One region of the Shewanella sp. FJAT-51649 genome, then DNA from elsewhere that is predicted to be linked to it. Evidence: predicted binding sites of a transcription regulator. Region 1 holds the regulator's gene; each other region holds the start of a gene.
What was found. Region 1 encodes ArgR, which controls arginine synthesis, uptake and breakdown. Its sites were predicted from a motif close to ANTGAATANNTATTCANT; they were not measured.
Positions count from the first base shown of each region.

Region 1 (10,718 bases):
GCCTAACATAACGCCTCCTCATGTATTTTAAGCGAATTAAGGTTCAGTTTAGTTTGGTTTGAGATAATCACCAGTTTTAAGTTTAATTTCATTAAAAACAAAAAGTTAATCAAACTATTGCCCTAGTTCATTTGATCTATTACTCTTGCGCAACTGATAACTATTATCATTAATAGTCTTAAGAATTGACTCACGCTTGATGTCATCATTTTGAGGAGAAATCGCTAATGAAATGGGTAACTTGTGCCGCTTTACTTGGGTTAATGTCGGTTGCGCAGTCTGCACATGCGGATGAAAAATTAACGGTTTATTCATATCGCCAAGCGTTTTTGGTTGAGCCTATTCTGAAGCGTTTCACCGATGAAACTGGCATTGCTGTGAATGTGGTATTTGCAAAAGACGGTATTGCCGAGCGTATCGCCCGTGAAGGCCGTTTATCCCCTGCGGATTTAGTGTTAACTTCAGATTTCTCTCGCTTGGTCGAATTAGTCGACAAAGACCTGACGTCTCCCGTGAAAAGTGAGCAGCTCAATCGCAATATTCCCGCGCAATACCGCGATCCCGATGGACAATGGTATGCCTTAACGATGCGTGTGCGTAATCTCTATACGGCAAAAGATCGCCTCGGCCCACAAGCCATCAGCTACGAAGAGCTGGCCGATCCTAAGTACAAAGGCAAGATCTGTACTCGCAGTGGTAAGCATCCTTACAATATAGCGTTAGTCGCGTCTATGATCGCCCACCACGGTGAGGCCGACACTAAGACTTGGTTGCAAGGTGTGAAAACCAACTTAGCACGCAAGCCCCAAGGTAACGATAGGGCGCAGGTGAAGGCCGTTAAAGAAGGCTTGTGTGATATCGCCATCGGCAATAGCTACTACTACGGCAATATGCTGCAAGACCCTGAGCAAAAGAGCTGGGCAGAGGCAGTAGCGATTAACTTCCCGAATCAAGCCGATCGCGGTGCCCATGTGAACGTGTCTGGTATGGTGCTGACTCGCCATGCGCCGAATAAAGACAATGCTATCAAGTTGATGGAGTTCTTGTCTGCGGATGTGGCACAAAAAGCCTATGCCGAAGTAAACATGGAATATCCGGTGAAAGCCGATGTCGCGCCTTCAACCTTAGTCGCCTCCTGGGGTGAGTTTAAATCCGATCAATTACCGATTTTCAAGCTGGCGGAATACCACCAAGCGGCAGTGAAATTGTTAGACGAAGTTCAGTTCGATCTCTAGTTGAGCGGTTATAGCGACTAGAAATAGTAAAAGTGAAAAGTGCGCCTTAATTGGCGCACTTAGGTTAAAGGATCCACATGATTTTAGGATTAGCCAGAAGCTGGTCGCTTACTGGTTATGCCATAGCCGCGCTACTGGTGTTACCCCTCTTTGCGTTAATTCTTCAGGCGGCGCAGCCCGATGAGGCCGTCTTTGGTCATCTGCTCTCCACTGTACTACCCACCTATATCTCCAACAGCCTATGGTTGATCCTGTGGGTGAGTATTGGCTCACTCTTGCTGGCACTGCCCTGCGCTTGGTTGATGGCGCGCTGTGAGTTTGTCGCTAGGCGTTATCTGCAATGGGCCTTATTGCTACCCTTGGCCATGCCCGCCTACATAGTCGCCTACGTGTATACCGATTTACTCGATTACGCAGGCCCTGTGCAAACCTGGCTTCGCTCAGTGTTTGGTTGGAGTTCGCCGCAGGATTACTTTTTCCCCGATATCCGTACCTTAGGTGGCGCGGCGTGTGTGTTGTCGCTGGTGCTCTTTCCCTATATTTATCTGTTGGCGCGCACCGCGTTTATGGAGCAATCCCTAAGCTTGGCCCACGCTTCGAGGATTATGGGCTGCTCGCCGTGGCAGAGTTTTTGGCGTTTATCCTTACCTATGGCAAGGCCCGCTTTGGCCGTGGGCGTGGCCTTAGTGGCGATGGAGACCGCGGCGGATTTTGCCACAGTCAACTACTTTGCCGTACCCACCCTGACCACAGCCGTGTACGACACTTGGTTGGGTTATGGCAATTTGACTGCGGCGGCTAAGCTCTCGGCCATTATCCTCTTGGTAGTGTTTAGTCTGATTGGAATGGAACGTTTTGCTCGCCGTAAACAGCAGTTATTCCAAAAACAGTCCCGTATTCAAGCCAGCGATTTATATCGGCTATCACCGATGCAAACCCTGCTTGCCCTCGGTTATTGCATCACCTTGTTACTGCTAGCCTTTATACTACCAAGCGGCATTTTGCTCTCCTATGCCATCGATTATTTTGAGCAGAGCTGGGATCCGATTTTCTGGCAATTGAGCATGAATAGCTTGAGCCTTGCGCTTATTACTAGCCTAGTGTGCTGCGCGATTGCATTGATATTGATGTTTATTCGCCGCGTGAGCCCAAGGTCGAGCGATGCGCTGCCATCACGCTTGGCCTCGACTGGCTATGCCTTGCCTGGCACAGTGCTGGCGATTGGCGTGCTGGTGCCGTTAACCCTGCTCGATTTTGCGATTAATGACGTAGCCGATTGGTTGGGGATGACTGGCCCTGGGCTCCTGCTTACCGGCAGCACGGTCGCGCTAGTCTTTGCCTTTTGTGTGCGCTTTGTGGCTATTGCGATTGGCAGTGTGGAGACCAGCTATAAACGCATTTCGCCCTCACTGGACATGGTGAGCCTGACCTTAGGGCAAAGCCCAAGACGACTATTGCAAAGAGTGCATCTGCCGCTGCTCACTAAGGGCTTATTTGCCGGGGCGCTGCTAGTGTTTATCGAAAGTATGAAAGAATTACCGGCGGCATTGTTGCTGCGGCCCATAGGGTTTGAGAATCTCGCCACTTATGTATTCCAGTTTGTCTCAGACGAAAAGCTTGAACATGGCGCCTTGCCCGCCATTGTGATTGTACTCGTGGGTTTAGTCCCGCTGATTTATTTAAACCGTTCCTTGGAGCAAGATAGCCGATGACCAGTACCCTCAATCTTCATCAAGTTCATAGTGATTATCAGGGCCAACAGGTACTCAAAGGCTTAGATTTAACCCTTGCTCAGGGGGAAATCCTCGCGTTGTTAGGCCCAAGTGGCTGCGGTAAAACCACTTTGCTGAGGGCGGTTGCAGGATTGCAGGCTATCAGCCAAGGTGAGATCCAAATTAATGGCAAGACGGTCAGCGGTGCAGGGCAATTTGTGCCGAGTGAGCAACGGGGAATCGGGATGATCTTCCAAGACTATGCCTTGTTTCCCCATTTGACCGTTGCCGAGAATATTCTCTTTGGCGTAGCAAAATTAACGGCTACGCAGCGCAAGGCGCGCTTGGATGACATGCTTGCCCTAGTGAAACTCGAAGGTTTAGCCAAGCGCTATCCCCATGAGTTGTCCGGCGGGCAGCAGCAGCGGGTGTCGATTGCCCGCGCGCTTGCTTATGAGCCGCAATTACTGTTACTCGATGAGCCTTTTTCGAATATCGATGCCCAAGTGCGCCACAGCATGATGGCGGAGATCCGCAGCATTCTCAAACAACGTAATGTCAGCGCGGTATTTGTGACTCACAGTAAGGACGAGGCCTTCGTCTTTGCCGATACCTTGGCCATTTTTAACCAAGGTGTGATAGTGCAGCATGGCCGCGCCGAAGACTTATACGCTGCGCCTAATAGCCGCTATGTGGCGGATTTTCTGGGTAGTGGCAACTACTTACCTGCCGAAGTGCTTGATGGCCATAGTGTTGCCACTCCGATTGGCGAGTTGCGCAGCCTGACGCCCTTGTCGCAATCCCATGCTTTCAATGGCCAAGTGTTTTTGCGGCCACAGCAATTGGCGCTCAGCGCCGATGATGCGGGTGTGGGGACGATTACCGAGCGGCGCTTCCTCGGGGCATTTTGCCATTACTGGGTGAAAGTCGAGGCGGCGTCCCACGCCCATTATGTCGAAGTGCGTAGCCAAATCATGCAGTTGAATGTCGGCCAGCGGGTGGGATTAAGCACTGAGCCGCATTCCTTAGTGCTATTTGAATCTTAAGCAGACCGCAGAGGATATGTCACTGTATCAGCATAAAGTATGACATTTTTGCTTACGTTTAACTTGGGCAAAAAAACGCTAGATTGCTGATATTTTCAGCCTTCCTTGTTACCTTAATTCCTCCAGAGTGGGAGGAATTATGATAAAAACAATAAAATCAATTTGTACCTTAGTCACAGTGGCGACAGCAATGTCGTCATCGGGAGTGTTGGCCATGGATAGGATCACGGGTAAAGCCTTTGCGACGCGCTCAGAAGTGTATGCCACCCATGGGATGGCGGCGACTAGCCAACCGTTAGCGACACAGGTGGCGATTGATGTGTTAAAACAGGGCGGCAGTGCTGTGGATGCGGCGATTGCGGCTAATGCCATGCTGGGCTTAGTCGAGCCTACAGGCGCTGGGGTTGGTGGCGATTTATTTGCCATTGTCTGGAGCGCTAAAGATAACAAGCTCTATGGCCTCAATGCTTCGGGCCGTAGCCCCAAATCCTTAACCCTAGAGAAGCTTAAATCCCTCGGATTAGATTATTTACCGCCTTTTGGGCCGCTGCCCGTGTCGGTTCCCGGTGCGGTAGATGGATGGTTCGAGCTGCACGATAAGTTCGGCAAACTGCCGATGGCCGATAATTTAGCCCCAGCGATTCGTTATGCCCGCGAAGGTTTCCCCGTTTCTGAGCTGATTGCCTATTACCTTAATGGCAGTGGTAAAAAACTCGGTCAATTCCCCGGTTTTAAAGAAACCTATATGCCCAATGGCAAAATGCCTGCGGTAGGGGAAATCTTCAAAAATCCCGCCTTAGCAAACACCTACGAGAAAATTGCCAAAGGCGGCCGCGATGCCTTTTACAAGGGCGACATTGCCAAGAGCATAGATAAATACATGAAGGCGCAAGGCGGTTACCTCAGTTATGAAGACCTCGCCAGCCATACTAGCGACTGGGTTGAACCCGTATCGGCCAACTACCGTGGCTACGATGTGTGGGAACTGCCGCCCAACGGGCAGGGGATTGCTGCACTACAGATCTTAAAAACCATGGAGCCCTTCGATGTCGCGGCCATGGGCTTTAACAGCCCCGAATACGTGCATTTATTTGTAGAGGCCAAAAAACTCGCCTTTGCCGACCGCGCGAAATTCTATGCCGATATGGCCTTTAACAAAGTGCCAGTGAAGGAATTGATTTCGCAAAAATACAATTACGATCGCGCCAAACTTATCGACTTAAACAAGGCGGCTAAGAGTGTCGATGCGGGGAATCCTGCGCTGCAACATGGGGATACTGTGTATCTCACCACTGCTGATAAAGACGGCAATATGGTGTCGCTGATCCAGAGTAACTACCGCGGCATGGGCTCGGGTATGACGCCACCGGATCTCGGCTTTGTATTGCAGGATCGCGGGCAGATGTTCGATCTCACCGAAGGTCGTTTCAACACCTACGCGCCGGGTAAGCGTCCCTTCCATACCATTATTCCCGCCTTTGTGACCAAAGACGGTAAACCTTGGTTGAGTTTTGGCGTGATGGGCGGTGCAACGCAGCCGCAAATGCACGCGCAGATCATTGTTAATCTGATTGATTTTAAAATGAACTTGCAAGAAGCGGGCGATGCCCCCAGAATTTTGCACACAGGTTCGACCGAGCCTACGGGCGAGGTGATGAATGACGGTGGCTATGTAAGCTTAGAATCAGGCTTCCCCGTTGAAACTCGCCGTGAGCTAATTAAGAAAGGCCATGTGCTACGCGATGGGCTCGGCGATTTTGGTGGATATCAAGCCATTGGTTTTAATACCGAAACGGGCGTTTACCGCGGCGCCTCCGAGAGCCGTAAAGATGGTTATGCCGCAGGTTACTAAGGCATAATTCGCCTTTGGCGTAATGAGCGCCGAAGCTTGCGTAAAACGAATTGACGAGGCGTAATGGCCTCGTCAATTTTTATATTCCAGTCTACAAACGTGTTTACATTACAAAGACGGACAAACTGTGCGTTACTTAATGTCATTTTCAGGTAAAGTTGCGGATAATATTGCCGAAAATGAATCGACAAAAGGGTGATAACCAGATGGATATTCAAAATATGCCGCGTGAACAGTTGGGTGTGTGTGCAGAGGGAAACTTACATAGCGTCTATTTGATGTTTAATGCGAGCGACAACGATAACGTTGAATCGCAATTGCGTCCCTGTATTGCCAACGTTGCGCAGTATATTTATGAGTTGACGGATCAATACTCCGACAGCGCATTCAATGGTTTTGTGGGCATTGGTGCCAACTATTGGGACAGCCTCTATCCCGATGCTCGCCCCGAAATGCTCAAGCCATTCCCTGCAATGCAAGCGGGCAACCGTGAAGCGCCTGCGATCGAATACGATCTGTTTGTGCATATTCGCTGCGACCGCTACGACATTTTGCATTTAGTCGCCAACGAAATTAGCCAAATGTTCGAAGACTTAGTCGAGTTAGTCGAAGAGGAACGCGGCTTTAGATTTATGGATAGCCGCGACTTAACAGGCTTTGTCGATGGCACTGAAAACCCGAAAGGGCGTCATCGTCAAGAGGTTGCCTTAGTTGGGGATGAAGACCCTGAATTTAAGGGCGGCAGCTACATTCACGTGCAAAAGTACGCCCACAACTTGAGTAAATGGCATAGATTACCGCTTAAAAAGCAAGAAGATATTATCGGTCGTACTAAGCAAGACAACATCGAATACGAGTCGGAAGATAAGCCATTAACCAGCCATATCAAGCGGGTCAACCTCAAGGATGACAACGGCAAGTCGATTGAGATTTTGCGCCAGAGCATGCCTTACGGTTCGCTCAAGGAGCAAGGGCTGATGTTTATTTCAACCTGCCGCACCCCAGAGCACTTTGAGAAGATGCTCCACAGCATGGTGTTTGGCGATGGTGCGGGTAACCACGATCACTTGATGCACTTTACCAGTGCCTTGACGGGGTCTTCTTTCTTCGCCCCAAGCTTAGATTTTTTGATGCAGTTCGATAATTAAGCCTTTGTAAACCGCGACTCAACGCACTGAGCCTTAAAGCCTCAGTGCGTTTTTGTTTGTGGGCTTAACTCGCCGTCGTCCACTTGCTGAGATCCTGCTGCCACTGCTGGGCGGTAAAATCGATAAAGGCGCGCACCAGCGCTTGTTGATAACTGCGGGAGAGGTACACCGCCCAGAGGGTTTGCCCTGGCGCCGTGTATTCGGGGAGCACTTCTTGCAGTTGGCCGCTGGCGAGATAGGGATTAGCTAAGTCACAGGGCAAGTAGGCAATGCCATGCCCGCGCAATGCGGCGCTAACCAGCACTCCCATTTCATTCGCCATCAGATTCCCCATTGGTTTAATCAGCTCACTCTGTTGCTCCTTGAGTAGCTGCCAGTGTTGCTGCGAGCTATGAATAAGGCAATTATGGCTGAGTAGATCGTTAGGGACGGTTAGCGGCTCGGCTTGAGCCAAGTAACTGGGCGCGGCGCACAGCACGGCATCTATGCTCATCAGTTTGCGGGCAATCAAATTCTCATCGGGCTGCTCGGTATAGCGCAGTGCCACGTCCACCCGCTCATCCACCAACTGGGCAAAACTGTCCGACATTAACAGCTGAATATTGACCTTAGGGTGCAATTTTATAAAGCGATCGACCACATCAAACAGACTGTGCTGCCCAAGCCCGACGGGCGTAGCGATGCGAATACTGCCAACTAATTCGGTGTTATGACTATGGGCGCGGCTTTCCATTGCGGCGACTTCGCTCAGCACCCGCTGACAATATTGCAGGGCTTCTTCCCCCTGCAGAGTGAGGCTGACGCTGCGGGTCGTGCGGTGCAATAAACGTAAACTCAGCCACTGCTCAATTTCTTGAATATGACGTGATACCTGTAGGCGACTGAGATCGAGGTGTTCTGCGGCCTTAGTAAAGCTGCCACAGTTGGCCACTTCGATAAAGCTGCGCATGGCGGCGATTTTATCCATTAGTATCTCAATCTGAAACAATCATGCTCATTTATCGATATTTATCACGTGAAGTGTCGCAAGTAAACTGGTCTCAATTTAAATCAGTAGCGAGACTTATCAAATGAAAATTGCAGTATTAGGTGCATCAGGTTGGATTGGCGGAACCATTTTTAACGAGGCGCTGAGCCGTGGTCATGAAGTGGTTGCCTTAGTGCGTGACCCAAGTAAGCTTGGCGAAACAGCAGCAGAAGTGCGTAGTGTTGACCTGACTCAGCCATTGGAAGCCGACACATTTGCGGGTGTCGATTTAGTGATTGCCGCAGTGGGTGCGCGCGCCGAGCAGAATCACGGCTTAGTGGCAAAAACGGTCAATAATCTATTAGCCGTGTTGCCACAGGCAAAAGTGCCACGTCTACTTTGGGTCGGTGGTGCGGGGAGTTTAGAAGTGGCACCGGGAGTGACCTTGGTTTCAAGTCCAGACTTCCCGCCTGCCTATAAGGATGAAGCCTTGGCTCAAGGTGAGGCATTGAAGGCATTTCGCGCCGCCAATACTATGGTTAACTGGACTTTTGTCAGTCCAGCGGCAGAAATTTACCCAGGCGCCAGCGAAGGTCCTTACCGTTTAGGCGGCGATAGCTTCTTTACCGATACGAATGGTCAGAGCAAGATTTCAGTGGCCGACTACGCCAAAGCCATGCTCGATGAAGCGGAAAACGCGGCGCATCCTAATCAAAGGATCAGTGTGGCTTACTAAGGCTATAGACTCTGGTCGACGACTAATGTCGATGAGTTAAGGTCAATAAGCTAAGGTTTGTGAGCTCGGGGTGACGAGTCTTTGTTCCAAGCAAGCGTCATTCAAGCCAACAGATAGGTCTTATGCTGTAACGTAATCGGGACACTAGCCCTGAAATGAGGGCAATGTTGGACTGAAAAGCGTACAGATAAAAGAGAACAGGTCAGCAAGCTGACCTGTTTTTTTATTCTGCGTAGTTGAATAAAGATTTGATGGTTTCCAAGGTATCGGCGATATCTTGGATGCTGGATGGACAAATAAAGATAGTATCGTCTCCGGCAATGGTCCCCAAAATCCCTTCTGGCTTACCGATGGAATCCAATAAACGGGCAATTAATTGCGCGGCGCCAGGGCTGGTGCGAACGACAATCATGGCTTGGTTATGGTCAACATCGAGCACTAAGTTCTTTAACGGGCTGCCTGCGGTAGGCACGCCTAGTTCGGCGGGTAAGCAATAAACCATCTCCTGCTTAGCGTTACGGGTGCGTACTGCACCGAACTTGCTGAGCATCCGAGACACTTTCGATTGGTTAATATTGCTAAAGCCTTCTGCTTGTAAAGCGGCGACAATTTCACTCTGGGAGCCAAAGCGCTCCTCTTTTAAAATCGCCTTAAAAATTCTAACAAGGTCATCCTGATTCTTGGTCGTTTGCATAGTCTTATTCTTTATTCAAAAAAACAGGCGTATTTTGAATAGTTTTGGTCAAAGTGTCAACAAATAACCATTATGACTGAATAAAAATGCAATTCACGGATGGCTAGATAGCCGTGTTGTCGGTATTGATATTGAACTAGAGTAAATATTCAACATTGGAATGCTCAGTTTCGCTAAAACTTTGTCTCCACGACTAAGGGATAATTGAAATTAACGTGACATTCCAGTAATGTGACGCCAACGGAAATTAGATCCATGTCACACATATCCGAGAAATAACGGAGATAACTATGAAAGTTGCTGTACTTGGTGCTGCTGGTGGTATCGGCCAGGCTCTCGCCCTACTGTTAAAAACTCAATTACCTGCGGGTTCTAAACTGTCTCTATACGATATCGCACCGGTTACTCCGGGTGTTGCGGTTGACTTGAGCCACATCCCTACTGCGGTAGAAATCAAAGGTTTTGCTGGTGAAGATCCAACGCCTGCACTGGAAGGTGCTGACGTTGTTCTAATTTCTGCTGGTGTTGCGCGTAAGCCTGGTATGGATCGTTCAGATCTGTTCAACATCAACGCAGGTATCGTTCGTAACCTGATCGAAAAAGTGGCAGTAACTTGCCCTAAAGCCTTAGTGGGTATCATCACTAACCCAGTAAACACTACTGTTGCTATCGCAGCAGAAGTGTTGAAGAAAGCCGGTGTTTACGACAAGAACCGTCTGTTCGGTGTGACGACTCTGGACGTTATCCGTTCTGAAACTTTCATCGCTGAATTAAAAGGCTTAAACGTTGCTGACGTTAAAGTGAACGTCATCGGCGGCCACAGCGGCGTGACCATTCTGCCATTACTGTCTCAAGTTGAAGGCGTGACTTTCTCTGATGAAGAAGTCGCTTCTCTGACCAAGCGTATCCAAAACGCGGGTACTGAAGTGGTTGAAGCTAAAGCCGGTGGCGGAAGCGCGACTCTGTCTATGGGTCAAGCGGCTTGCCGTTTCGGTATGTCTCTGGTTCGTGGTCTGCAAGGCGAAGCTAACATCGTTGAATGTGCTTACGTTGACGGCGGCAGCGAGCACGCTGAATTCTTCGCTCAACCAGTGCTGTTAGGCAAAAACGGTATCGAAAAAGTACTGCCTTACGGTGAAGTGAGCGCATTCGAAGCTAACGCCCGTGATTCTATGTTAGATACGCTGAAAGGCGATATCAAACTAGGCGTTGATTTCGTTAAGTAATCTATCTGGATTATCAAAAAACGGAGCCTAATGGCTCCGTTTTTTATGCGCTAAAATTGAGCCCCTACTTGGGGCAAAACTACTTAGGCAGTTGGCATTGAT
Region 1 covers NZ_CP080411.1:4,040,090-4,050,807, reverse strand. Annotated here, with positions in the region: gene K0H59_RS17750 (hypothetical protein) at 1-9, opposite strand, end outside; gene K0H59_RS17745 (Fe(3+) ABC transporter substrate-binding protein) at 228-1,235, shown strand; gene K0H59_RS17740 (iron ABC transporter permease) at 1,313-2,947, shown strand; gene K0H59_RS17735 (ABC transporter ATP-binding protein) at 2,944-3,993, shown strand; gene ggt (gamma-glutamyltransferase) at 4,133-5,845, shown strand; gene K0H59_RS17725 (Dyp-type peroxidase) at 6,052-6,993, shown strand; gene K0H59_RS17720 (LysR family transcriptional regulator) at 7,058-7,960, opposite strand; gene K0H59_RS17715 (NAD(P)-dependent oxidoreductase) at 8,064-8,696, shown strand; gene argR (transcriptional regulator ArgR) at 8,920-9,390, opposite strand; gene mdh (malate dehydrogenase) at 9,681-10,616, shown strand; gene K0H59_RS17700 (thiol-disulfide oxidoreductase DCC family protein) at 10,696-10,718, opposite strand, start outside.

Region 2 (10,718 bases), 440 kb from region 1:
TCACGTTTTTGCTTCACCCAAACGTGCGCGCCTTATATACTGTCGCACTTAACTGAACATTAGGATCAATTTAGGTGAAGTGGTTAAAACGTATTGTTATAGCTCTATTCAGTCTAGCCCTTTTGGGCGTGGGCGCCATTGTTGCAGCATACTTTTATGTTTTGCCGGATCTGCCGGATGTATCGACACTAAAAAATGTGCAATTACAAACACCTTTGCGCATTTACAGTAGCGACGGCAAACTCATCTCTCAATTTGGTGAGAAGCGCCGTATTCCGCTGAAACTCGAAGAAGTGCCTAAACCGCTGCTGCAAGCCTTCCTCGCCACCGAAGATGCGCGCTTTTATGAGCATGGCGGCATCGATCCTGTTGGGGTGATGCGTGCCGCAATCGTCATGCTCACCACGGGTGAAAAGAAACAAGGCGCGAGTACGATCACCATGCAGGTGGCGCGTAACTTCTTCCTGACCCGCGACAAGACCATTATTCGTAAAGTGAAGGAAATTTTTATTTCCTACCACATCGAGCAATTGTTAACTAAAGATGAGATTTTAGAGCTCTACGTTAACCGTATTTATTTAGGTCAGAGAGCCTATGGTGTCGGCGCAGCCGCTCAAGTGTATTTTGGTAAAAACGTTCAAGATCTGACGCTTTCCGAAATGAGCATGATCGCGGGTCTGCCTAAAGCACCGTCGACGCTAAACCCTATCACCTCCCCTTCACGTGCACTCGCTCGCCGCAACGTGGTATTGATGCGGATGAACGAAGTGGGTTACATCAGCAAGGCTGAATACCAAGCTGCTGTGCAAGAACCGCTCGTCGCCAAATACCATGGCGCTGAAATCGATCTTTACGCCCCTTATATCTCTGAAATGGCTCGGGATTATATGGTGCAGAAATACGGTGAAGAAGAAGCCTACACCAATGGCTATAACGTCTACACCACGATTTCATCAGAGCAGCAACTACTAGCACAGCAAGCATTACGCAATAACGTCTATGCCTATGATGAGCGCCACGGTTACCGCGGTCCTGCGGCAGTTCTCTGGACCGATGCCAAACCGGACGATGCACAAATCAAAGCTGAGCTCGCAAAAATTACGCCTGTGCAAGAGTTGCAACCTGCTGCGGTATTAAACATCGATGGTCAGCAAGCCAGCGTATTAACCGCCAAGGGCGAAACCAAAGTCATTAAGTGGGATGGCCTAAAATGGGCGCGCAAATTTATCACCGATAAACGCCAAGGCTCGGTGCCAAAATCGGCCTCGGATATGCTAAAAGTCGGTGAGCGTATTTGGATCCGCGATAACGGTCAGTACTTACAATTATCGCAAGTGCCTGAAGTGGCCAGCGCTACTGTTGCGCTCGATCCTACAAATGGTGCAATCCGTACCTTAGTGGGCGGCTACAGCTTCAGCCAAAGCCAATACAACCGCGTGACCCAAGCGAAACGTCAATTAGGTTCGAATATAAAACCTTTCATCTATGCTGCGGCATTAGAGAAAGGCTTTACCCTCGCGACCCTGATTAACAACGCGCCGATTAACAAACCCGATATTAGCCAAGGTACGGCGTGGCGCCCTAAAAACTCGCCCGATATCTATGGCGGTCCAACACGCCTACGTGTGGGCTTAGCGCAATCGATCAACGTAATGTCGGTTCGCGCCATGCGCCATATTGGTTTAGATGCGGCCATCGCCGAGCTGACTAAGTTTGGCTTCGATCCTAACGACTTACCTCGTAACGAGTCGTTAGCCTTAGGTTCTCCTTCGGTCACCCCGCTGCAAGTGGCGACCGCTTTCAACGTGTTCGCAAACGGCGGCTTCTTGGTGGAACCATACTATATCGAACGAGTAGAAGACTCCTTCGGTAATGTGATTGAGAAGGCCAATCCGACCTTAGCCTGTAAGCCTAACAACGGCTCAATGCAGCCTAGCAGCGATCCAATGAGTTTTGGTGAGCCAACGACTCAAACCGATGAACCTGTCGCTCATTGTTTTGAGCAAACAGGCCGTTATGCTCCGCAAATTATCTCTGAACAAACGGCATTCCTGATCACCGAAGCACTGAAGAGCGTGATCTGGGGTGGCGGCGATTGGAGTAAAGGCACTGGCTGGCAAGGTACAGCGTGGCGTGCGGCGCAGTTAATCAAACGTCATGATATTGCGGGTAAAACGGGTACAACCAACGAATCACGCGACACTTGGTTCAGTGGTTTTGGTCCGACACTAACCAGCACCTTCTGGGTAGGGTTTGATGACCACGGTCGCCAGTTAGGCAGGACTGCATGGAACTCCAACGGCGAGAAGGATCAGATCACAGGGACCGAGGCCGGCGCAAAGACCGCAGGCCCTGGCTGGAACGAGTTCATGAATAACGTGCTGAAGGGCGTACCTGAAACCACAGCGATTCCGCCCGAAGGGATTATCTCGGTGCGGATCGATCTGGCGACTGGCAAGCTGACTCGCAAAACAGATTACACCAGCGCATTTGAATACTTTATCTCGGGCACTGAACCTAAGGAATACATCAGTGAAAGCCAAGATGAAAACAATCTGTTCATCGATGCGCCGACAGACGATTTATTCCAATAGGCCTCTGTGACAGAAACAAAAAACGCGACCCTAGAGTCGCGTTTTTTATTACCCGATTAAAGCATTAGCCCGCTTGCTTCGCCGCGATGGCTTGCTTCACCTGAGTCAGCGCCGTGCCGCCGAGGACATCACGTTTTGCCAAACAGGCTTCGATGGTGAGGTTGGGATAGACGTCATCTTCGATAATCTCGGCAAAGGTTTTAAACTCGGCCAGCGTAAAACCTTCTAACGGGATCTTCTTGGCGATCGCCGCAACCACAGCCACACCGACTACATGGTGTGCTTCGCGGAATGGCATGCCTTTAGAAACCAGATAATCCGCCAATTCGGTCGCGTTGGCATAACCTTGCTGCGCGGCTAACAAGGCATTCGGGCGATTCACTACTAAGCCAGATAACACTAACGCCGCCATATCCAAGCAGATTGCCCAGCTGTCGACCATATCGAACAAGCCTTCTTTGTCTTCCTGCATGTCTTTGTTGTAGGCGAGAGGTAGGGCTTTCATGGTGGTGAGAATGCCCACTAAGCTGCCGTACACACGGCCCGTTTTACCGCGAATCAGCTCCAGCGCATCGGGGTTTTTCTTTTGTGGCATCAAAGATGATCCCGAAGTCACTTCATCACTTAATGAGATAAAGCCCGCTTCACCCGAGTTGAAGAAAATCAAATCTTCGGCCATGCGGCTTAAATGCATCATGCTGATTGAGGCAGTTGAACACAGCTCAACCACATGGTCGCGATCCGACACACTGTCCAAACTGTTTAAGGTTGGCGATGCAAAGTTCAGTGCCGCAGCCAGCGCATGTCTATCCATTTGATAGGCTGTGCCCGCCAAAGCTCCTGAACCGAGCGGACAGGTATTGGCGCGCTTTAAGGCATCGGTTAAGCGGCTAAGATCACGCTCAATCATCTCCACATAGGCCAAACACCAGTGGCCGAAGGTCACAGGCTGAGCACGTTGCAAGTGAGTATAACCTGGCATCACAGCGTCGAACTCACGCTCAGCAAGCGCAATAAGTTCGCTGCGTAAGGTTTGCAGGCGAGCCACTAATGCCGCACCTTCGGATTGGCACCAGAGTTTTAAATCGGTTGCGACTTGGTCGTTACGGCTACGGCCCGTATGGAGTTTTTTACCGAGATCGCCAACTTTAGCGATCAGCGCCGACTCCACGAAGCTGTGAATATCTTCCGCGCCCGAGGCGAGAATAATCGCAGGATCGCCCTTCACTTCCACCAGCAGCTCGTTCAGTGCTTTCTTCAAGTCGCTGCACTCGGTGGCAGTGATAATGCCGACGCTAGCAATCGCATCGGCCCACGCGATAGAGCCGACCACATCCTGCTCAAACAAGCGGTAATCCACTGGCAGTGAATCGTTGAATAATTTAAATAGCGCGCTGGTTTCGCCCTGAAATCTTCCACCCCATAAAGCCATACTCAATCCCCTCGGTCACTGCTTTGAATACGTTAAAGCCATTAAAACTTAAGATATAAAAAAGGGCGCTAGGCGCCCTTTCAGTCAGCCTATTACTTAGCGTTGAGCGCGCGGATGCGGCTTGCTAACGAGTACAGACGGATAAAGCCTTCAGCGTGTTTTTGGTCGTACACTTGGTCTTCACCGAAGGTGGCAAAGGCTTCAGAGTACAAGCTGTTTGGCGAACGCTTCTTAACGGCAATCGCGTGACCTTTGTAGAGCTTAACCACAACTTCACCGTTAACAGACTCGGCTAATGACTCAGATGCCGCCAGCAGCGACTTACACAGAGGTGTAAACCAACGACCGTCGTACACTAAGTGTGCCATTTGGGCACCCACTTGCTCACGCCAAGTACGGCTGGTTTTATCCAGCACTAACTCTTCAATCGCGCGCAGTGCGGCAAACATCACAGTGCCGCCTGGGGTTTCGTAACAACCACGAGACTTCATGCCCACTAAACGGTTTTCGGTGATATCAATACGACCCACGCCATGTGGTGCAGCGATAGCGTTCAGCTTCATCAGTGCAGCGTAAGGTGTTAAAGCTTCGCCATTTACTTTAGTCACACGGCCGTTTTCAACTTCGAGTGACACATATTCAGCTTGGTTTGGCGCATCTTCTGGATCGGCAGTCAAGGTCCACACACCTTTGCTTGGCTCGTTCCATGGATCTTCCAACTCACCACCTTCGTGGGAAATGTGGAATGCGTTAGCATCACGGCTGTAGATCTTAGTGGCAGAAGCCGACGTTTTGATATTACGCTCAGCTAAGTAAGCCAGTAGATCTTCACGGCTCTGCATGGTCCATTCACGCCATGGTGCAATCACTTTTAAATCAGGCGCTAATGCCGCAAAGCAACCTTCGAAACGCACTTGGTCGTTACCTTTACCAGTACAACCGTGACACAGGGCATCGGCACCCACTTTACGTGCCACTTCAACCTGCGCCTTAGCAATGATTGGACGCGCCATTGAAGTACCTAACAGGTAAGTCCCTTCGTAGATCGCACCCGTTGCCATGGTTGGGTAGATATAGTCTTTAACGAATTCTTCTTTCAGATCGACGATATGGCATTCTGATGCGCCAGAAGCCAATGCCTTTTCAGTCAGACCCACTAACTCTTCTTCACCCTGACCTACGTCAGCGCAAAAGGCGATGATTTCACAGTTGTCGTAGGTTTCTTTTAACCAAGGAATAATGGCCGAAGTATCTAGACCACCCGAATAGGCTAAAACGACTTTTTTCACGCCAGTGTTTTTGTTCTCGATAGACATCTTAAATTCCTATAACTCGTTTCTCACCTTGGAGAAAGTAGGCTGCTAAACAGGGTTAAATTAACTAAATAGGGTTACTAGTACTGCGTTTTGGGCGTGCATCCGATTCTCTGCTTGTTGCAGGATCAAGGAGCCTTCGCCATCCATCACTTCATCGGTCACTTCAACACCGCGGTGAGCGGGTAAGCAGTGCATAAAGAAGTGAGCACCCGCTTTCGCCATCAAGCCCTTATTGACCTGATAAGGTGCAAACTTATCCTTAATTTCCGCTAACGGTGTTGGATCACCCATGGAAATCCAAGTATCAGTATAGATAGCATCGTGACCTTCGATAGCACCAATATCTGAAGTCAGTACAACCTTGCCGCCATATCGGCTGGCAAGTTCTTGCACTTCGGCCACGACGTAGCCATCAGGAAAGTGACCCGCTGGGCAGATCACTGTCATGGTGGCACCGAGAATGGCCGCGCAATACATCAATGAATTCGTCACGTTATTACCGTCACCTACGTACGCTAACTTAACATCACTGATATTTTCAAAATGCTCGGCCAAGGTTAAGAAATCGGCCAGCGCTTGGCAGGGATGGTATAAATCCGAAAGCGCATTTATCACAGGCACAGTGCCAAACTCGGCCAATTGTTCGATGGTCTTGTGGGAGAAAGTTCTCGCCACAATGGCATCGGCCCAACAGGACAGGTTAGAAGCAAAGTCAGCGACCGATTCCCGCTTACCTAAGGCACCATTTTGTTGGTCTAGGTATAAACAGTGGCCGCCGAGCTTGTTAATACCGATATCGAAGCTAACACGAGTACGCAGGGATGGCTTTTCAAATAACATCACCACACTCTTACCGTCCAGCGCATGACGATACTCAGCGGGATTCGCTTTAATCGTCTTGGCTAAGGTAATCAGATCCAGCAACTGTTGCTGGGTTAACTCTTTTATCGATAGTAAATGCTTCATAACCTACTCCGCTTATGGTTGGATTTGTGTGCCCACGGCCTCACCTTTTGCTAATGCGACTAATTGGCTTGCATCACGCCATGAGGCAACTTGAACCGCCTGCCCCATCCACTGCGCCACTTCGAGCGCAGCTTCTACTTTTACCTTCATTCCCTTTTCGATCACGCCTTGCTTCACCAAATCCGCAATCTGCTTACCATTCAGTGAAGGGATTAATTGACCTTTACCGTCGAGCACGCCAGACACATCCGATAGCAGCACCAACTTGCCACCGACCAACTTAGCTAATACCGTCGCCGCTTGGTCGGCGTTCACGTTCAGCATTTGGCCATCGTCCATCATGGCAATCGAGCTACAAATCGGCATCCAGCCTTGGGACAGAATAAACTTGAGGTAAGTGGCGTCTTTAGGAGAAACCTCGCCCACTAAGCCTAAACGCTCGTCTTTGATCTTGGCCGATACTGTGTTGCCATCGGCTAAGCTCATGCCAACGCTCACAATCCCAGCCTTTGTCGCTGCGCCTTGGAGGATCTTGTTTGATGTTCCGGCCAGTGCACCGGCAATGATCGGCATTTGCTCCGGCGGGGTCACCCGCAGGCCTTCTAACTTGACGGTTTCCATGCCGTTTGCGGCTAATTGCTCGTCGACCAAACAGCCGCCGCCATGCACCATCAGCACTTGCTGGCCATTGGCGATCATTGCTGCCGCGGTATCCATTAAACGCGCCATCCCCATTTCACACTGCAGCAGGGCGCCGCCGACTTTAAGAACTAATACTGAGTTGTTAGTAGACATCTTGACGACTCTCTTAAATAAGGATGAACGGTTAAAGGTTAAAGTGAATCTTTATGCATTGCAGGGCTTGGCTCGCCGCGCCTTTCATCAAATTGTCGATGGCACTGGCAACCACTAAGTAGCCACTGTTCTCATCAAACTTCCAACCTAAGTGGCAATTCGGAGTCAGCACCACATCATCCACTTTCGGGAACTGGTTCTGTTTCACCGTTACCAGCGCAGCTTGGTCATACACACTGTATGCCGCAGCCACATCGGCGGTGGTAGTGCCTGGTTTTAGCTGTACCGTTATGGTCGCTAAAATGCCGCGCTTGAAGTTGCCAAGGTGCGGCGTGAAGATCACCTCTTGTCCCAGTTGAGTGGCAATTTCGGGTTGATGTCTGTGGCCTAATACGCCGTAGGGTGTGAGGCTCACTTCGCAAAAACTGGTATGCAGTTGCGCCTTACGACCCGCACCCGTCACACCGCTGACCGCATTGATCACTGGATAGGCTGACGACAGTAAATTCTTTAATGGTTTCAATGCTGTTAATGATGCTGTTGGGTAACAACCTGGCACAGCAATCATTTTAGTCGCGGCGACTTCTTTGGCATTCCACTCGGCTAGACCATAGACAGCCTTGGCCAACACTTCGGGATATTCATGCTCAAAACCGTACCACTTGGGGTACTGCGCCACATCGCTGAAACGATAGGCACCGCTCAAGTCAAACACGGCTAAACCTTGGTTATAGAACCAAGCCGCTAAATGCAAACTCACCGAGTGCTCGGTCGCTAACACTACGGCATCCGCCTCGGCGACGATCTTCGCCTTCGCCTCTTCAGTCAGTGGTGACAGCGCTAAGTCAATGTGGCAGTAGACAGGGTACAAATCTGCTAAAGCTCTACCTTTATCTAAACTATTTTCAGAGACATACAGACCTTGAATCGATAATTCAGACTCCGCATGGACTAAAGCTGTTAGTTGTGCGCCTGTGTAACCACTGGCACCGATAATGGCGATGTTTTTCATATGTATTTTTATAAACCGAATCAAAGAGACTTAAAGAATAGATGAATAGCGTACACGCACCAGCGTATATCTATGATGACAAGACTATCGTCGTAGGAAATTGTAATGGGTCGTTATTTTATTCACTGACGGCTTAACGCTATACATCATGATATTTACTCTACAGGTCACAAGGGGTGACTCATCTCAACTGCTGGCTAGACTACCACAAAGATCTATTTATGCAATATATGTGAATATATATTTTTATTAAATTTTGCCTTTTATCTGCATTCAAGCACGCTGAGCAAATAACACCATACTTCACTAACTGCTTAATAACTCAGTTATCTATGGATGAAAGACTGAAAAATCAGTCCTTTTTATTAACACCGAATACACATACCCGCAAAACCGAAAATGATGCAGTTCATATTCACTTCCACTAAACATAATAAAATATTGCGTTAGCTCGCATTTATATTGAATATTCCTCAACAATTATCGCGATTAGTTGCATATAAGATAAGCCAGTCGTATAAGTTATAAGTTCTGCTGTTGACCATTGCCCTCAGTGGTGGGTATTGTGCTAGCGGGCTATATACCCAAGCGACCTGAAGAGACGAGTTTCATCACCTACAGGTTATTTGGGTATATTGCGGATTTTTATATTTTTCAATTCGGAGTAACTATGGCAGGTAATGTGGCAGACAATGTGACCGACATGTATGCGTCGTTAAGATCGAACGTGAGTATGTTAGGGCAGATCCTGGGCGATACGATGCGCACCCACCTCGGCGATTCTTTCCTCGAGAAGGTTGAGCAAATTCGTAAACTCGCAAAAGACTCCCGCCGTGGCGATGAAGCAGCACGGGAGCAAATGCTAGAACTGCTCACCGCACTCCCCGATGAAGAGTTAGTGCCTTTTGCCAAAGCCTTCAACCAATTCCTCAACTTAGCAAACTTATCCGAACAATTTCATACTATTAGCCGTAACTGCGATGAACTGGTTTGCGTACCGGATCCGGTCGAACAGTTGCTTGGCCGCATGCTTAATGGCCGCATCGATCAAACCAAGATGTTGGATTGCTTAAAGACGCTGGATATCGACTTAGTCCTCACCGCGCATCCAACGGAAATCTCTCGCCGCACACTGATCCAAAAATATGCTGCGATTGTGGATTGCCTCGCCGAGCAAGAAAACAATCAACTGTCCGACAGAGAGCGCCGCCAAATTAATCTGCGTCTGCGCCAGTTAATCGCCCAAATCTGGCACACCAATGAAATTCGCCGTGAACGCCCAACACCAGTGGATGAAGCCCGCTGGGGGTTATCGACGATTGAAGAATCCCTCTGGCATGCTGTTCCCGACTTTTTAAGGCAACTCAACGATCAAGTACAAGATCGCACTGGCCAGCAATTGCCTATCGATATCGCGCCAGTACGCTTCTCAAGCTGGATGGGTGGCGATCGCGACGGCAACCCCTTTGTGACCGCTAAAGTCACCCAAGAAGTGCTAGATCGTAATCGCCATGCCGCCGCCCGTTTATTCCTCAAGGATATAGTGTTGCTGGTTGGCGAGTTATCGATGGAAGAAGCCAACAGCGAGCTGATGGCGTATACCAACAATAGCTGCGAACCCTATCGTTTTGTGCTGCGCTCACTAAGACAAAAACTGCGCGACACCATAGATTACTTAAACGCCCGCATCGAAGGCCACAATCCAGAAGTGGATAAATCGACGCTGATTTGGCAAGAAAGCGACCTGAAAGCGCCGCTAGAGATGCTGTACAAGAGTCTATGTGACTGCGGCATGCGTTTGATAGCTAACGGTTTACTACTCGACATTCTGCGCCGCCTCGCTTGTTTTGGCATCCATATGTTAAGGCTCGACATCCGCCAAGACGCCGGCCGTCACTGCGATGTCCTTGCAGAGTTAACCCGCTATCTAGGTATGGGTGACTTTAATCATTGGGATGAAACTGAAAAACAAGCCTTCTTACTGCGTGAACTCAGTAACCGTCGTCCGCTGATCCCAAGCAACTGGCAACCTTCCGCCGACGTAGCCGAAGTGCTTAACACTTGCCGCTTAATTGCTAAACATCCTGCTAAGGCCTTGGGCTCCTATGTGATCTCGATGGCGAGCAAGCCTTCAGATGTATTAACCGTATTATTACTGCTCAAAGAAACCGGCTGCACTCACCCTATGCGAGTTGTGCCGCTATTTGAAACCTTAAGCGACTTAAATAATGCCGCCGAGTGTATTACCGCACTGCTCGATATCGACTGGTATCGTGGTTACACCAAAGGCATGCAAGAGGTGATGATCGGCTATTCTGACTCGGCCAAAGACGCAGGTGTAATGGCAGCCGCTTGGGCACAATACCGTGCACAGGAACAGTTAGTCGCCGTCTGTAAACAGGCTGGCGTTAAGCTGACGCTGTTCCATGGTCGTGGTGGCAGTATTGGTCGCGGCGGCGGCCCTGCTCACAAAGCGATTCTGTCACAACCGCCCGGCTCAGTTGATGGTCGTATTCGCGTCACCGAGCAAGGTGAGATGATCCGCTTTAAGTTCGGCCTGCCTAAATTGGCGGTGCAAAGCTTAGCCCTGTACACCTCAGCAG
Region 2 covers NZ_CP080411.1:4,485,004-4,495,721, forward strand. Annotated here, with positions in the region: gene K0H59_RS19655 (penicillin-binding protein 1A) at 75-2,594, shown strand; gene argH (argininosuccinate lyase) at 2,659-4,026, opposite strand; gene K0H59_RS19665 (argininosuccinate synthase) at 4,119-5,342, opposite strand; gene K0H59_RS19670 (ornithine carbamoyltransferase) at 5,403-6,308, opposite strand; gene argB (acetylglutamate kinase) at 6,321-7,103, opposite strand; gene argC (N-acetyl-gamma-glutamyl-phosphate reductase) at 7,135-8,115, opposite strand; gene ppc (phosphoenolpyruvate carboxylase) at 8,786-10,718, shown strand, end outside.
Region 2: a site for ArgR is predicted at 8,347-8,364, ahead of argC (N-acetyl-gamma-glutamyl-phosphate reductase). Genes of this name have one in related genera too.

Region 3 (10,718 bases), 2.1 Mb from region 1:
AAATCCGCCCCAGAAGATGATGCCCATGATAAAAGCACTGATGCTGACAGCGCCTAAGGTGAGAGCTTTTGTGGGTTTGTTTAGTGTGCGCCAGAGGTTGATTAACCACTTCATAATAGCGTCCTCAAAGTATCAGTGAATTAGTGGCCGACAACGCCGCCGAAGGCTTGGATCATCCAAATGATGAAACCGTAGAGACTGATCCCCGCGACAGTCAATGCGGGAAAGAGTATGAAAATGATGAATCCCAGCGCCTTTAACTCATTGCTGCGTGAGGACTTATCCGATGTTTGCATAGTGGGCTTTGTCATTGGGAAGAGCTCCGTTCGAAAGCGATTTTTGATGGGAGCACTATAAAGGGCAGATGTGAATGGACTTGCCTGCAGGGATGAATGGGCTTTGACAATATATGAAAAATTATGAAAATTTTAAAAAGCCGATGACTTTTTGTTTTACTGACAGAGAGTTAATCTAATTTCTGTGATCGAACCCGGCAGTTTGCTGTGCGGTTTAGGCGTTTTTTTAAACACTGATTTTGAATTTTTTCGCTAATTATTTACTGAAGTGCAGGCGAGGTCTTAGCTATCTGGCTGCGTTTACAGTATTATCCGCGCCCAACAAAGGCTGCGTTTGTGTCGTTGAAGCCATTTTAACGATGCAAAGCGTCACTGCTTGCAGATCATGGATTTTTCCCGATGTAGGAGAATGATGTGGATCTCTCACCCAAGTCATTGGATTTGGGGCTCTAATCTGCCGCAGCCAGCGTCGCCAATGGTTAAGCCAATTGGTATCGACCCTATTTTAAGAGATCACAAGGTATAACAAGATATGTCTGAGCAATTGAGTTCAACAGCCGTACCCTCTGGTTCGTTTCTGGACCGTTTTTTTTCAATTCAACAACGTGGTAGCACAGTTCGCCAAGAAGTGATTGCAGGGTTAACCACCTTCCTCGCTATGGTGTACTCAGTGATTGTAGTACCCAATATGTTAGGCAAAGCGGGATTCGATCCCGGCGCCGTGTTCGTCGCTACTTGTTTAATTGCCTCCTTTGGCTCACTGCTGATGGGACTCTGGGCGAATCTGCCCATGGCCATTGGTTGTGCGATTTCACTCACTGCCTTTACCGCCTTCGGCTTAGTGTTAGGTCAGGGCATGAGTATCCCTGTGACCTTAGGCGCCATCTTTTGGATGGGCGTGATTTTTACCGTCGTGAGTGTCACGGGCGTGCGTCAATGGGTGCTGGCTAACCTACCCAAGGGGATTGCCCACGGTACAGGTATCGGTATTGGCTTGTTTTTACTCTTAATTGCCACTAACAGTGTGCAGTTGATTGTGGCCAATGACGCGGGTCTGCCAGTGAAGTTAGGCGACATTAACAGCCTGCCCGTTATCGCCACCGTGCTGGGCTTAGCGGCCACTATTGGTTTAGAGCGCCGCGGCGTACCCGGCGGGATTTTACTGGTGATTATCGGCCTGTCCCTGTTCGGTTTAGTGTTTGATCCTAGCGTGACATTCCAAGGCTTCTTCGCCGTGCCTGATTTTACTTCTGAGCACTCGCTGATTGGCCAAATGGATATTATGGGCGCCTTGAATCCTGTGGTATTGCCGATTGTGCTGGCACTGGTGATGACGGCGATTTTTGATGCCACGGGCACCATCCGCGCGGTTGCGGGGCAAGCCAATCTACTGGATAAAGACGATAATATCGTTGGCGGTGGCAAGGCATTAACGTCAGATTCTGTCAGCAGCATGTTTTCGGGTATCGTTGGCGGCGCACCTGCGGCCGTGTATATCGAATCGGCGGCGGGTACGGCGGCGGGCGGTAAGACAGGTTTAACCGCGACCATAGTGGGCGGTTTATTCCTGCTGATGGTGTTTTTAGCGCCGCTCAGCTATTTAGTGCCTGCCTATGCGACGGCGCCTGCGCTGATGTATGTGGGGCTATTGATGCTCAGCAATGTGACTAAGCTGGACTTTAACGATAAGGTCGATGCGATGGCAGGCTTAACCTGCGCCGTGTTCATCATCCTCAGCTGTAACATTGTGACCGGTATTATGCTTGGCTTTGTGACCTTAGTGGTTGGCCGTATTTTTAGCGGTGAAATCCGTCAGCTTAAGTTAGGCGTGCTCGCCATTACGCTGGGCCTGGTGGCTTTCTATATGGGCGGCTGGGCGATCTAGTTTATAAAGTTGAAAGCGAGTGCCGTTAGCACTCGCTTTCATTGACCTCATTGTGTTCACAATAGGCTCGCAGCAAATCCTTCCAAGTCACAATCCCGACCAAATCGCCATTATCGAGCACAGGCAAACAGCCAATATTGTGTTCTAGCAGGGTGTGCGTCGCAGCATCGAGCGACACATGCGGCGCAACGGTAACGGGATTACGGGTCATCACCTGATGAACGCGTTTTTGTAGGGTTTCGAGATCCTTAGCGGTTTCGGCGCTGCTGCCTAGATTCGGGCTGATGGCACGCAGTAAGTCGCGCTCCGACAATACGCCTTCGAGTTTATATTCATCCACCACCAGCAGATGGTGGAAATTTGCCTGCTCGAAAATCTCCTTCGCCACGGTTAAACGATCGTCCATTTCGACCGTGACGACTCGGGTACGCATAATATCGGCGATAATGATCGGCATGATAAACCCCTTCCTAGGACGTGTATCGTTAATGCACTGTATTACAGATACTTATAACAGACCGATGTTTATTTAGCCAATATCTTAGACATGAACAGGCCTAATCCTGCTCGTCGGTTTCATCCTCTGCCATCAAGGGGTTGCGTAAGTCTTCGGGTAAATGGGCGCCGATATAACGCTGGTACTTTTTCCCCTTGAGTTTATGGGTATCGACCAAGACTAAGCCATCGACACAGTCGCCGAAATCGGCATCGATCCCGAAGGCGAGAAACTTTACTCCATCCTGCTTGCACAGCTCGCCATACTGCTTGTATAGGGTTGGCACAGCGGCGCCCATACTCGCCAGCATTTGTTTGAGTTGCTTAAAGTGGCTTGGGTAATCCTCGCCCGAATAGAGTTCATCCAACTGCAACTTGCGCTGCTTGGACAGACCAAAGGGCGACATGGACACCGCCAGCTGCTCTGCTGGCGCAAACTCCTTGGAGTAGAAATGCACTAACATCTCCCGCGCGCTGCCAGGCAGTTGATTGCTGATGGACACTGGGCCAAACAGGTAGCGATATTCGGGATGTTTAGCGAGGAAGGCGCCAATGCCAAACCAGAGGTAGTCGAGACTGCGTTTGCCCCAATATTTGGGCTGCACAAAGCTGCGGCCAAGTTCTAAGCCTTGTTTGACGAAGGGCATAAAGCCGTCGGCATATTGGAACAGGGATTGGCTGTAGAGGGCGTTGTCGCCGTAGCGATTTAGCACTTGCTCGCCGCTGGCGAAACGATAGGCGCCGACAATTTCAAACTGCTCTTTATCCCACAGCACCAGATGTTGGTAGTAGGAATCGTATTTATCGATATCGCGGCGCTTGCCCGTGCCTTCACCGACGGCGCGAAAGGCGATTTCCCGCAGGCGACCAATTTCGCGCATGATGGGGTTGCTGTCTTGATGCTGATACAAATAAATCAGCTTGTTATCTTGGGTTTCGCCAAGCAGTTCACATTGTTGCAGCGCGGCTTGCAGATCTCGGCGCGACTCAGGGTGAGCGATGGCGCTTTGGGTGATAAACAGCGGGTCTTTATCTTTACCGATGCGATACAGATGATTCTTCAGCAGTTTTATCTTGGTCTTTAGCGGAAAATCCATCGAGCGCACGGCTTCATTCGGGATAAGCTCGCCGATGCGAATAGGCATATTGCGCTTAGCCTGTTTAAACATCTCCTTGACCAGTAGCAATGTGGCTAAGGGTTTGTAAATCATCGAGGCGCCGTAGAAGGTGGCCGAGTTTTTAGCATCCAAGAAGATTGGTAGCAACGGCGCATTACAGGAAATCGCCATCTTTAAAAAGCCTGAGTGCCACTGGGTATCGCGCACGCCATTGGGGCGTAGGCGAGAGACTTCTCCCGACGGGAAAATCAGCACCGCGCCTTCATTACGTAAATGCTGGTGGATTTTTTCGAGGTGCTGTTTCGGCGTGCCGCCCGTCATATTGCGCACTGGCAGCAGGATAGAATGCAAAGGTTCGAGTGCCATCAGGAGCTCGTTTGCTACAACCTTGATATCGGGGCGAATTTCGCTGACCAGTTTAATCAGGGCGAGGGCATCGAGGGAGCCAATCGGATGATTGGCGAAGATCACCACGCGGCCTTCGCAGGGAATGTTTTCGACCTCGTTGGCGGGCACGGTAAAGCTAAAATCGAAGCTGGCGAGCACTTGCTCGACAAAATCGACCCCTTGCAGATAGGCAAACTGATTGGCTATCTCGTTACATTGTTTTTCATTCAACAGGTAACGCAGCATGGCCTTAGTCGGCTTGGCTAACCAAGGTTTGTCCTTGAGGGCGGGCAGGTTTTGCTCCACCACATTATCGACGGTAAAGATCATCGAACTGGCTTTTAAGGCGGGCAGTGGCATGGCTGCTGCTCCGCTGGCTGCTTCCTGCGTTAAAGCATTGGCGCTTAATGTGTTAGGGCTTAATGACTCGGTATTTGGGGTATGAGGAGTTAATTGATTCATGATTAGGCGACATCCCTTGGTTGGATTTCTGCTTGTTTGGGGCTGTGTGTGGCCGTTTGTGGAATAGGTTTTTGGGCTTGAGTGGGCATTTGAATCGGCGCTTTAGGCGGCGTTTGCGCCAGCACAATACTGCTCAGAATATCGAGGTTTAAGCTTTGCTCGTTCCAGCGGCAGAGCTGTAATTCCCCGCTTAAGGTTTCGGTGATCAGGCTGCAGTTTTCGACCCAGTCGCCATCATTGGCATAGATTATCTGGCGCTTATCCGGCGTGCTGTATTGGTTCTCTCGAGGGTGAATCGATAGCTCTGGCTGGTGGATATGGCCGCAGATCACACCATCCACATCATAGTGCTGCGCATAATTCACCACGGCTTGGCGAAAACGAGCGATAGCCGTTTGTGCCTTGCCAACGCGGGATTTGATATAGCTGGCGAGTGACCAATACGGGTAGCCTAAACGCTCTCGCAGTCGATGGAGATTGCGGTTGAGGAACAGCAACAAGTCGTAGAGATGATCGCCCAAGATGGCGTAGAAGCGCCCAACGCAAACATCGGCATCGAACTGATCGCCATGCAGCATTAACAGTTTGTGGCCGCCAATGCCCTGATGAATATGTTGGCGGGCAATTTTGACATTCAGCAGCGTCAGTTCGGCATAGGGCTTGATTAACTCATCGTGGTTACCCGGCAGATACATCACCTGAGTGCCGTTTTGTGCCAGTTCAATCAGCTTTTGCAATACCTTATTGTGGCTCTCGGGCCAGTGCAGGCGGCGTTTGAGCGCCCATAGATCCACAATATCGCCGACCAGATACAAGTGCTGGCAACGCACGGTATTTAACAGGCTTAACAGATAGTCGGCTTTGCAATCCTTACAGCCGAGATGGATATCCGATAACCAGAGGGCGTTGACTGTGATGGTTTGGTTATTTGCGGCGTTGCTGGCGTTGGCAATATGTGGAGTTGAGAAGGAAGTAGTGTTAACACTGGATGGAGCATTGTCGGAAGAGTTGCGGGGAGTCTTGAGTGCGTCGATAAGCGCGCGATCAAGTCCCCTGTAATTAGCTCCAGTCATCTCATATTCACCCTATGCGGCTGTTGACTGCCTTAGAGATTAGTGACGGGCTTTGACTGAATGATGAAGCTTAAGTGACATGCAGATGACAACAAGTGGATTAGGCTGGACTTAACCGTCAAAATTTGGATCTGGATGCAATGACAGTCGATAGATTGAGTTAACTCATTTTTTGCGCCATTACGTGTTTCGGCTCGTTTGCTCAACCGAAAATCCCCACACCCGCTGCCATGCATATTCTTATCTATTTGCCTATGTTTGGCTTTACCAGAAATCGACTAACAATGTATGGGTATACAGTCATATTTAAATTTAGGTGTTTTGGTATGATTTCCAGACAAAATCAGTGCGCACTAATTCCATACACAATAAATAAAACTCCATAAAATCAGGTGAATATAGTAACTGAACTTTAGTTAATAGATTTGAAAAACGCGCATGCGCGTTTTTCCAGATGGTGTATCTGGCAGAAAGCTGATAAGTTCTTTACATACAGATAGTTAATCGTGCGCGTTTTTACTGGTCCAACGAGGTAAACGCGCATGCGCACTAATAAAATGTTAGCCCTCAATCATATATATGCAATAGATGAGAATGAAATGATAGATGATTTTAAAAAATTATTGATGGATACACTGAAAAATAAGCCTAGTAACAAAGCACTTATGTTGTTTGATTTTTCAGCTAATGTACGTTCTACACTTGGTGTAAGTATGAATGACCATCTTGATGAGTTATCTGAAGCCGCAACACTACTTCAAGATGAAAAATATATAAGGTTTGAAGATGGTCGACAAGGTGGTCGTTTTGTCAGAGGTTTACACTTCGATGATTACTTTGATAAAAAAATAGAACAAAGTGTAGTGAATTTTAGTGTTGGTTCTGTAAGTGGTGGTAATGTTCAAATAGGAAATAATAACTCACTGGTCATCGAGCAAGGTTTAAAGTCATTAATTGACAAAATAGATAGTAAAGATATACCCGAGCCAGAAAAAGAAGTTGCAAAAAACTCATTGAAATCATTGTTGTCCAATCCAACGGTAGCGGCGATTCTGGGGGAGCGGCATCAGGAATACTATCATTACTTTAAGTTAAAAGGGCTAACAAAGTAGTAAACGCGGACAAAAAACTGTTGGCTGTTACGCTTCGCTTCACATTTTAGCCAACAATTTTTTGCCGGTTACAACGGCGTTATGCCTAAGGAGCTGTGATGAAGTTTTTAGCTGTCATAGCCATCTTGTTCTCTCTTCATGCGGAAGCTACTGAAGAGAAATTGCTGTGCGAACATAGAGAATTGCGTATTGAGCCAGATATGCAAATGAAGGAAAGTTTTTTCACTGAAAGTAATGCGGAGTCAGCTAAATCTGAATTAGAGAAGCTTGATTTAAGCAACAATGATTTGATGATTCAGTTCGCCATTGAAAACAACAGCCGAATTGTGCGTGGCTATAAACTGCGAGCCAGAGCTATCGAGTCCGACAATGAGGAAGATATCAAATCTTTCTGCGATTTCTATGTGTCTGAGGCTTTCTATCACGACTAAAGGCAAACAAGGCGCAGCAACACGCAACTTACAAACTGCCATAGTACTTGGCGTTAATCCATAGAAATATTTATCCGAAACTGACGGTTAGAGTTAAGGCTTTAACTCGGAAATTGTCCCAAAGCGTGCTGAGTAAGATTATGAAGTCTACAGGCTGTGACAATGCTAAACAGGTGAGCCATGGCGATTAGCGAGACGACCGTCCGCCCCACGGACGGGGCGGACGAGCATCCAAGGATGGACTCGCTGCGTGTCGGTGAGAGAATGCCATGGCTCAGCACTTAAAGAATTAAACGGCCAAGCTTTATCCTTCAGCAGTAGTATTCAGAAATTCTAAATGACTTTCTGTAAAACTGAGTTATATGGTGACAAGCGGAGTTTATACGCTTAAGTTCACTGCATAATCAAAAACTGTCTGTTTGTGTACGAATTCGTGTTTGAATCGGTATAAAAAAGGGGAGTCAGTTAAATCTGACTCCCCTTGATATTTAAGGTTATGTTGCGCTTAGAACAGCAGGTGAGCCACGCCGGCAATCACTGGCAGAGTGACTAAGGTGCGCAGTACGAACACGACGAATAGCTCAACAAAATTCACTGGGATCTTACTGCCAATCAGCAGTGCGCCTACTTCACTCATGTAAATCAGCTGGGTTACTGATAAGGCGGCAATCACAAAGCGGGTCATATCCGATTCGATAGAGCTGGCTAAAATCGACGGGATAAACATATCGGCAAAGCCAACAACGATAGTTTTAGAGGCTTCGGTGGCTTCTGGGATATGCAGCAGTTCCAGTAACGGAATAAACGGCATACCTAAGTAATTGAAAATAGGCGTATGCTCGGCGATGATCAGCGCCGTAGTACCAATGGCCATTACCACTGGGATAATGCCAAATACCATGTCGATAACGTTTTTAACGCCTTCATTTAAAACGGCTTTCACACCACCAGCACTGGCAGCTTTCTCGAGTGCTTTATCAAAGCCCCAAGAGAGAGCGCCGTGTCCAGCGGGGATCATCTCATCGTCGGGTTGACGTGGCGTATCGTCGATATAGTTATCTTTTTTCCACGACAGTGGTGGCAGCTTAGGCACAATCACGGCCGCCGCAAAACCCGCTAAACATACGGTTAGGTAGAAGGGCACAAACATTTGCTCCAACTTCACCTGAGAGATCACCACTAAGCTGAAGGTAATTGACACCGCCGAGAAGGTAGTACCGATAACCGCTGCTTCCCTTTGGGTGTAAAAACGCGCTTCGTATTGCTTGCTGGTCAGCAAAATCCCAACGCTACCATCACCTAACCAAGAGGCCATACAGTCGATGGCGCTGCGACCTGGCAGGTTAAACACGGGGCGCATTACCTTGGTCAGCAGGGTGCCAAATAGCTCTAATAGACCGAAGTTTAACAGCAGTGGCAGTAACATACCGGCGAAGATAAACACCGAGAAGAGTACGGGTAATAGGTCGTTCAGTACTAAGGCGCCAGTGCTTGAAGAGTTGATGGCTTCGGGGCCAATGCCAAAGTAGGTCAGCACGATAAAGACGGCGCCGACGACACGCGTTGCAAGCCAGAGCGGGCTGATGTTGAGTAAACCATTGAGGAAGTGATTGTTCAGCACAAACTTAGGTTTGAGTAACTTAGTCAACACAGAGGCCAAGGCCATGGCGACAACAATCACAGTCACGATTAAGGTTAAAACATCGCTTAACACGCTTTGCAGTGCTTTAGAGATGATTGCGATGGGAATAGTAATCGCATCGTTGTAGCTGATAGGGGTCATAAACAGCAGCAGACCGATCAGCGAAGGGACGATAAAGGTGAGTATCGTCTTAATGTTGCGGTTTTTATGTTCAGTAGCCAATGGTGTACACCTTAAAAGTACGAGTCGCACAAATAAACTTGAACAAATTGCCCCTCAAAGCCGCATGTTAGGCGGATGTTGGGTGCATTTTCATTCAACTCAAAATCGAGAAGGGGGAAGATTACTCGCTTAGCGGCGCTATGTAAAACGATTCGGAAATTTGTTTGAGATAAGCAGCAAAATAGCATAGTTATTTGGGCTATTCCTGAATGCTTATCTTAGTGGATGTTTAGCGTAAGCTAGATGTTTTGATAACTAAATCATGCAATTAAATATTGGTGTTGCAGCGGATTTATCGAGTTGTTTTATTCTTGGTGTTGTTAGCGGCGATGGGGGGATTTTGTACAAAATTTTCCCTTAGATTCTTCGAATATTCCGCTTTTGCGGTTTTTTATCCGTTAATGGCAATAGCGCTCTAGTTGCTCACCACGCAATGTGAAGCAGTTAACGCGAATTGTAACCGCGAGGTTATCGCCGATAATAAGTTCATCGTTGCTGAATGATTTGTGCATTTTTATGCGGTTTTGAGTCGGTATTTGCATATTTTAAATTGAATATTGACTAATGGCGGGCGCTGCGCGCGAGTGACTAAATAAGCGTAAATAGTGGTGAAATAAAATATTTCTCCTAAAGAGGATGAACGCCGCTTTAATTCTTTTCAATTCCATGTAAGTTAGTACTACTTTTGTTTAGCTAAATTATCCATGACTGTTACAAAAATGAATGTCGCGACAAGAGGTTTTTCGCTCGCCACTAAGTTTGGTTTTCTTGGTATTTTTGGATTATTGCTCGGGATAGGCGTGGCGGTGTTAGGCTTCGATCAGACCGAGACTCGAGCCTTCAACTTTTTGAATCATACCTTGAGTGAATTGGGAACCTATGGGCATTCCGCTCTTGCAGTGGTGCTCAATGGCGGCTTGTTTTTTGGCAGTTTAAGCATTGTTTTCTACTGCCTTTCATCCTTACAAACCGTAAGTGGTTTTTGGGGCTATCCCTTTTACTGCGCGCTGGCGCTGACGTTTTTAGCCTTGGCCTGCGTGGGTTTGTTTCCGGTCAATGTGTATCACCTGCATATCCTCGCCCTGAAATGGTTTTTCTACTTCGGCAGTTCGAGTGCCATCTGTTATCTGCTGTGGGCTGGCCTTAATTCACAAAGGCGACAACCTTGGACGCTATTGTTAGCGCTGGTGGTGTTGCTGAGTATGATGACCTTTCTCTACGCGCCCTTATTAGAGCTAGGTTTAACCGAGGGGGACAGGCCTTTCTATCAAGAGATGGTGTTGCAACTGCCTAGGCCCGATTTGTGGTGGCCAGCATTGTTGGAGTGGATTGCGCTTGGGAGTTTATTAAGTTGGACGGCAGCGCTACTGCTCATCCCACAATCACTCGCTCAGGAGCAAGCTCCCGAGTGAGTGATTTAGCTGATAGCCCATAATGCTATCAGCTCATGTATTTCAGTAGCTTAAGTATTTCAGCAGCTTAAGGATTTCAGTCCCGCTTCGCCAAACCAGTAACCGTTACAGTGCTCATCGCTAAGAGGGTACTGAGCGTCAGTTGCCCCAGTCTTTAACGCCTCGACCAGCGCATCGGCCTTA
Region 3 covers NZ_CP080411.1:1,261,920-1,272,637, forward strand. Annotated here, with positions in the region: gene torC (pentaheme c-type cytochrome TorC) at 1-114, opposite strand, end outside; gene torE (trimethylamine N-oxide reductase system protein TorE) at 141-311, opposite strand; gene K0H59_RS05705 (NCS2 family permease) at 829-2,181, shown strand; gene K0H59_RS05710 (CBS domain-containing protein) at 2,207-2,638, opposite strand; gene K0H59_RS05715 (lysophospholipid acyltransferase family protein) at 2,739-4,643, opposite strand; gene K0H59_RS05720 (UDP-2,3-diacylglucosamine diphosphatase) at 4,646-5,716, opposite strand; gene K0H59_RS05725 (hypothetical protein) at 6,259-6,828, shown strand; gene K0H59_RS05730 (hypothetical protein) at 6,927-7,259, shown strand; gene K0H59_RS05735 (YjiH family protein) at 7,765-9,123, opposite strand; gene K0H59_RS05740 (hypothetical protein) at 9,828-10,535, shown strand; gene K0H59_RS05745 (U32 family peptidase) at 10,595-10,718, opposite strand, start outside.
Region 3: a site for ArgR is predicted at 9,205-9,222, ahead of K0H59_RS05735 (YjiH family protein). Genes of this name have one in related genera too.